DNA from 2 places in the Rossellomorea sp. NPDC071047 genome. Region 2 is predicted to be linked to the other one. Evidence: riboswitches for the same ligand, from Rfam matches in the RefSeq annotation. Region 2 holds a riboswitch; the other holds the start of a gene.
What was found. A riboswitch is a leader RNA that binds a small molecule or an ion and turns the genes downstream of it on or off. The one in region 2 is predicted to bind S-adenosylmethionine.

Region 1 (3,418 bases), on a different contig from region 2:
ATATAACGGGAAATAAAGAATGTAAAGGAATAAATTCCAAAAAGTCATTAATGAGGTGAAAGAAATGATTCAAAAGTTAGGTCTTGCACAAATCGATATTGTGTTCGGACATCCCGAAGAAAACAAGAAAAAAGTAGAACGATGGGTTAAAAAAGCTAGTGAAGAAGGCTGTGATACAGTTGTGCTCCCTGAGCTTTGGACGACTGGATATGACCTTACAAGAATGGATGAAATCGCTGATGACGGAGCAAAGGATTCAACCTCCTTCCTGTCTGCCTTGTCAAATAAATATTCCATTCACATTGTAGGTGGTTCTGTTGCAGAGAAAACGCAGGATGGGGTGTCCAATACCCTTCTAGTTACGAATTCAAAAGGCGAGTTGGTGAAAAAGTATTCGAAGCTTCACTTGTTTAAGCTGATGGATGAACATCATTATTTACTTCCTGGTCATGAGGATGGCATCTTCACGCTTCAAGACACAAAAATGGGGGGATTGATTTGTTACGACATCCGTTTCCCGGAATGGTTCAGAAAACAAGTTCTAATGGGTGCCAAGGTTGTTTATGTCGTAGCAGAGTGGCCGGCAGCACGAATTGATCACTGGCAGACCCTCTTAAGGGCAAGAGCGATTGAAAATCAATGCTTCGTGATCGCCTGCAACCGGGTGGGAAGCGACCCGAACAATGAATTTGGCGGTTGTTCCCTTATCATTGATCCATGGGGAGATATTCTTTCAAAAGGATCGCAAACGGAAGAATTGGTTACAGCTGAAATCAATTTACAGGAAGTAGAAAAAGTCCGAAAGAAAATTCCGATATTCCAGGATAGAAGACCGGATTTTTATTAGATAGGCACTTTTTCAAAAAAACGTTGACATGGAAATTACTTCGATGGTACTATTCAAATCAAATGAAACATTCTGAAAGTTTAATTAAATAGTTAACGCAACTCTTATCAAGAGCTGGCTGAGGGATTTGGCCCTATGAAGCCCAGCAACCGACCATAATACCGTTGTAAAACGGGGCGCAGCATGCGCCGGATTGAATGATCCAGCAAGGCACGGTGCTAATTCCAACAGAAAGATAGTCTTTCTGAGAGATAAGAGGCGATGAAGATACCTTCTTCAAGCCTCTTTCGAACATGAAAGAGGCTTTTCTTATACCACGGAAAAGCCTCCATAACACAGTCTTTCATAAGTCTGTACTATAAGGAGGAACGATGATGGCCATTACGAAACTAAATGCATATCAACCACTAACTGAACAGGCGGCAATCGCACTGGCGATTCGCTTACGAATATTTGAGGACGGCACTCTCTTAACGTGTGAAGAAATTGGAGACGGGAATTTAAATCTGGTCTTTCGTGTATTAGAACGGGAAACAGGTAAAGGAATCATCATCAAACAAGCCCTGCCATTTGCGAAGGTTGTAGGCGAAAGCTGGCCGTTAACAATCGAACGGGCAAGAATAGAAGCGAGTGCCCTTAAGCTTCAGCGTTCATTTGTAGGGGATCTGGTTCCTGAAGTGTACTACTCTGATCCGATACTAGCTATTACTGTCATGGAAGATTTGAGCACAATGACCATTGCCCGGGCTGGCCTTATCAAAGGGGAAAAGTATCCCCGGCTCTCCCATGACATTGGAACATTTTTAGCAAACACCTTATATTTCACCTCTGATTATGCCCTTCATCCTTTCAAGAAAAAGGAGTATGTGAAAGAATTTTCAAATCCTGAGTTGTGCAAAATCACTGAGGACCTAGTATTTACAGATCCCTTTTTCAACAGTGAAACCAATGAATTTGAAGAAGAGCTTTCCCGGGACGTTCAACATTTATGGGATGATTTCACCTTGAAGCTTGAAGTGGCCAAATTGAAAAAGAGCTTTCTTACTGAAGGAGAAGCACTTCTTCATGGAGATCTTCATACAGGAAGCATCTTTGTAGATAAGAATCAAACGAAAGTGATTGATCCCGAATTTGCCTTTTATGGACCGATTGGCTTTGATATTGGACAGTTCATTGCCAACCTTATTTTCCAGGCAGTTTCTAAACCTGATGAGAAGGAAACGATTTTTTATCACATTGAGAATACCTGGAAAGTATTCTCCTCCGCGTTTTCTAAGCATTGGAAGGAAAGCGGGGACGCCTACACGAAAGTGAATGGCTACCTTGAATATGTATTGGAGAAGAGCTTTCAAGACAGCATCGGTTTTGCAGGATGTGAATGCATCAGAAGAACGATCGGCCTCGCTCATGTAGAAGATCTGGATGGCATCCCGGATAAAGAACGAAGATTACAGGCTAAACGGACCTGCTTGACACTCGGTAAGGAACTGATCATAACACGAAAGCAGATCTATTCGATCGAAGAGCTTTTGTCCCTATTGAAGTCCCATTCTGAATAATCAAAAGGAGATTATCATGACACAAGCATTGACCATTCCAACTTCACTAGAGTGGCATGAAGATTATTTACTGATCCTTAATCAACAAAAACTGCCTAACATAGTGGAATATATTAAACTGACGACCATTGAAGAGTTTTATGATGCGATTATCACACTAAAAGTGAGAGGTGCACCTGCCATTGGCATCACAGCTGCTTACGGTTTAGCCCGGTCTGCATGTCAGTATGAAGTGAAAACGCTAGAGGAATTCATCGATCTGTTTCAACGTGACAAAAAATACCTTGCCGATTCACGCCCCACAGCAGTCAACCTGGTTTGGGCTTTGAACCGGTTAGAAAAGGTATTAGAGAATGCTTCTTCTGTTAATGAAGCGAAAACTAATTTACTCCATGCTGCCATCCACCTTCATGCAGAAGACGAGGCAGTGTGCCGCCTAATAGGTGAAAATGGTTTAAGTGTATTAAAGGATAAACAGATCGTGATGACCATCTGTAATGCCGGTTCCATTGCAACGAGTAAATACGGTACTGCATTGGCCTCTTTTCATTTAGGAAGAGAAAGAGGAAAAGCGTTTCAGGTTTATGCATGTGAGACACGGCCCGTTCTGCAAGGAGCCCGCCTGACATCTTGGGAGTTACAGCAATCAGGAGTAGATGTCACCCTCATCACGGATAGCATGGCTGCCCATACCATGAAAGAAAAAGGAGTAGAAGCCGTGATTGTCGGGGCTGACCGAATTTCTGCCAACGGGGATACCGCAAATAAAATCGGATCGTCCATGCTTGCCATTTTGTGTAAACATTTCAATATACCCTTTTATGTCGCTGCTCCTTCTTCCACTTTCGATTTATCCAGCTCCAATGGAAACGATATTCCCATTGAAGAGCGAAACCGGGAAGAGATTACAACGGTCAGCGGGACACTGATTGCGCCAGAAAATGTTCCTGTTTATAACCCTGCATTCGATGTTACTTCTCATGAACTGATTACCGGCATCATCACAGAAAAA
Region 2 (3,418 bases):
GAGGGCCGAAAGCCTAATGGGCGAAAGGGGTGAAGGATATGTTTCAATCTTATATCGGTAAACGCTCAACTTCCGTAGAAAACTATGTGGAAAAAGGAGCGGTTCATAAGTTTGCTGAAGCCATCGGTGATCCACATCCCATATATGTGGATGAAGAAGCAGGAAAAAGGTCCAGATACAGGGGGAATATCGCTCCCCCCACTTTTCCCAGAGTGTTTGACTATGGAACGATTGAGGGTTTTCATTTACCAAACGTCGGGTTGATTCATGGGGAACAATCTTTTCACTATGAAAGACCACTGAAGGTCGGGGAATGTATTCAGTGTTATACGGAGATAAAAGATTACTATGAGCGGAAAGGATCGGGAGGAACACTGGGTTTTCTCGTAATCGAAGAGATCGGTGAAGATTCAGGAGGGAACAATATTTTCTCCTCCGAGGCGATTGTCATTATCACTGAAGCGGTCAGAGAGAGGTTGGGAAAATGACTAAACTATCATCCTTTAATATAGGTGAAACGCTTCCCATTGTTGAATTAGCGCCAGTCTCGAGAATCGACTTAATCAAATATGCAGGTGCATCGGGGGATTATAACCCCATTCATACAATCGATGAGGAAGCCCATAAACTGGGTCTTCCAGGAGTCATTGCTCATGGCATGTGGACAATGGGTAATGTCTCCAAGCTATTTAGTGATCATTATGAAGAAGGATTTATCAAAGAGTATACCGTCCGCTTTAAAGGGATGGTTTTTTTGAACGATGTCATTACATTGATTGCAGAAGTATCAGAAAAACAGAATGATCATTTGTATTTTAACGTTTTTGCCGTCAATCAGGACCAGAAGAAAGTGATTGACGGTAAACTGATATTTCAATTATTTTGATTATTCTTGTGAAAATAGTGTCCTATAGCTTTCATAAAGCGAATAGAAATAAAGAGAATGAATGATTTCCAAGAAAAATAAGTCAAAAGACTTAAATCCGATAGAAAAACTCGGGTTGACTTCCCGGCAGAATGTGATATTATTTAGAATATTAAAATTAATAACTCTTATCCAGAGTGGTGGAGGGATCTGGCCCCGCGAAGCCCAGCAACCTACGTTATGTAAGGTGCTAATTCCAGCAAAATGTGAAGTCATTTTGGAAGATAAGGTAACCTTACCTGAACAACTTTCCAAAATGGAGGGTTGTTTTTTTCATTCATGATTTTTCTGGATAAGATGAAAATTGGGGGAATCATGTGACTAAAGAAAATAATCAAGAAGCACAGTATGATGTAGTAGTCGAGAAGATCACTTCGATGTTGAAGACGATGAGTTTCGGATCAATTACCATCGTGGTGCAAGACGGTAAAGTCATTCAATTGGAGAAAAACGAGAAAGTGCGAATTAAATAAGCTGACTAGACAAACTAGAGGCGCATAACACAGATAATGGAAATCCCTATTATCTTGTTATCGCCTCTTTTTGTTTGGATGAGCGGGAAAGGGGTGTATCATGTTAACCTATCAAACTTGGAAAAAACCAACTATCCAATTTGAAATTGATCCGGTCTATAAAGGAGCGGTAAACGTACTTGAGTGGACGTATGAACATTATGGTGAAAGTGTCGTATATGCATGCAGTTTTGGGATAGAAGGGATCGTATTAATCGACCTCCTAACCAAAGTACAACCTGAAGCAACCATAGTATTTCTTGATACAGGTGTTCATTTCAAAGAAACCTACGAAACGATTGAAAAGGTGAAGGAGAAGTATCCTGGTATCACCATTAATATGAAAAAGCCTGAATTGACGCTTCAAGAGCAAGCAGAAACATATGGTGATAAGCTGTGGGAGCGAAATCCGAACCAATGCTGTCAAATTCGAAAGCTCGATCCTTTAAAAGAAACATTATCTAAAGGAAATGCCTGGATTTCAGGATTAAGAAGGGAGCAATCACCTACAAGGAGTCAAGTTGAATTCATCAATAAAGATGATAAGTTTCAATCGGTTAAGATTTGTCCTTTAATTCACTGGACCTGGAAAGAGATTTGGAGGTATGTCCATAAACATAACCTATCCTATAATCCCCTTCATGATCAAGGGTATCCAAGTATCGGATGCTTTCATTGTACAACAAAAGCCTTAGACATCAATGATCTCCGCTCCGGAAGATGGAAAGGAAAAGGGAAAACCGAATGCGGTCTTCATTAAAAGAGGTGACATTCTTTGATTGAAGTATTCGCCCTGATCATAAGTTTGTTTTTCGCTATGAACATTGGTGCCAGTGGAGCGGCAGCATCGATGGGTGTTGCGTATGGTGCAGGGGCCATAAAGAACATCAGGGTTGCATTATGGATCTGCGCAGTCGGTGTCCTGAGCGGGGCGGTATTAGGTGGTGGAGAAGTAGTGAAAACCATAAGTTCAGGGATTATCCCTCAACATGTACTCTCCATCAAAATCGTGGTCATCATTTTGTTATCCGCCACCATTTCCTTGTTTCTGGCAAATGTGATCGGGATCCCGCTGTCTACAAGTGAAGTAACGGTCGGAGCGGTTGTAGGAGTCGGAGTCGCATATCAAGTTCTTTATGTGAAATCACTCTTAACGATCATGTCATTTTGGGTGATTGTCCCGGTCATTGCCTTCGGAGTGACATGGGTATTCGGTATAGGTTTAGTAAAGCTTGAAAAGCGTGGTTTCCATTTTGAAAAAAGGTGGCTTGCATACCTTTTGATCATCGCGGGGTTCTTTGAAGCCTTTTCGGCAGGGATGAATAATGTAGCCAACGCCGTCGGTCCATTAGTGGGTGCAGGTTTAATGTCTCCATCGCGGGGGATTTGGCTGGGAGGTTTATTCGTTGCCCTCGGAGCTATCTTACTGGGGAAAAAAGTAGTGGAAACAAACGGAAAAAAAATTACACAATATTCAAAAGCCGAAGGAATTGTTATTTCATCTACAGGAGCGATCCTTGTGATGGTGAGCTCACTGTATGGATTACCGATCCCGCTGACTCAGGTTACTTCGTCCTCTATCATAGGCCTCGGGATGGCGAAGAACGGAAAACATATGCTGCAAAAGAAAATTGTCAAAAAAATCGTTAAAATATGGGTGGTCTCTCCCTTGATTTCACTCAGTATTTCTTATTTTTTGGTAAAGCTCGTGATCGATAGCGATATGTATTCGATCGTGGTTCCAATAAGCGTCATTATCGCTACTGTGGGAGCATTATCCCTCATGCGGGTGATCAATGAAGAAAGGCGATCCGTTCATGAAGACGGAGGCGGGATTTAATCTTAATTCCGATTAAAACAATATGTTAAGGAGGATAAATGATGAGTTTACAGCCCCACGGAGGAAAGCTTGTTCAATCATATTTGCCGGAAGAACCCTATGAGGAAATTCTCCATGAGATTCCTTTAGACGAAACCGCGT

Region 1: linked by a shared signal. The riboswitch ahead of mtnK (S-methyl-5-thioribose kinase) and the one ahead of ACQKFO_RS04295 (YezD family protein) in region 2 are both predicted to bind S-adenosylmethionine.

Annotation. Positions count from the first base shown of each region.
Region 1 is NZ_JBNNJT010000005.1:358,556-361,973, reverse strand. Features, by position in the region: gene ACQKFO_RS18400 (carbon-nitrogen family hydrolase) at 65-847, shown strand; SAM riboswitch class I at 949-1,105, shown strand; gene mtnK (S-methyl-5-thioribose kinase) at 1,222-2,406, shown strand; gene mtnA (S-methyl-5-thioribose-1-phosphate isomerase) at 2,423-3,418, shown strand, end outside.
Region 2 is NZ_JBNNJT010000001.1:814,720-818,137, forward strand. Features, by position in the region: gene fabG (3-oxoacyl-ACP reductase FabG) at 1-17, shown strand, start outside; gene ACQKFO_RS04285 (MaoC family dehydratase N-terminal domain-containing protein) at 39-488, shown strand; gene ACQKFO_RS04290 (MaoC/PaaZ C-terminal domain-containing protein) at 485-886, shown strand; SAM riboswitch class I at 1,051-1,156, shown strand; gene ACQKFO_RS04295 (YezD family protein) at 1,243-1,398, shown strand; gene ACQKFO_RS04300 (phosphoadenylyl-sulfate reductase) at 1,499-2,197, shown strand; gene ACQKFO_RS04305 (inorganic phosphate transporter) at 2,216-3,277, shown strand; gene sat (sulfate adenylyltransferase) at 3,319-3,418, shown strand, end outside.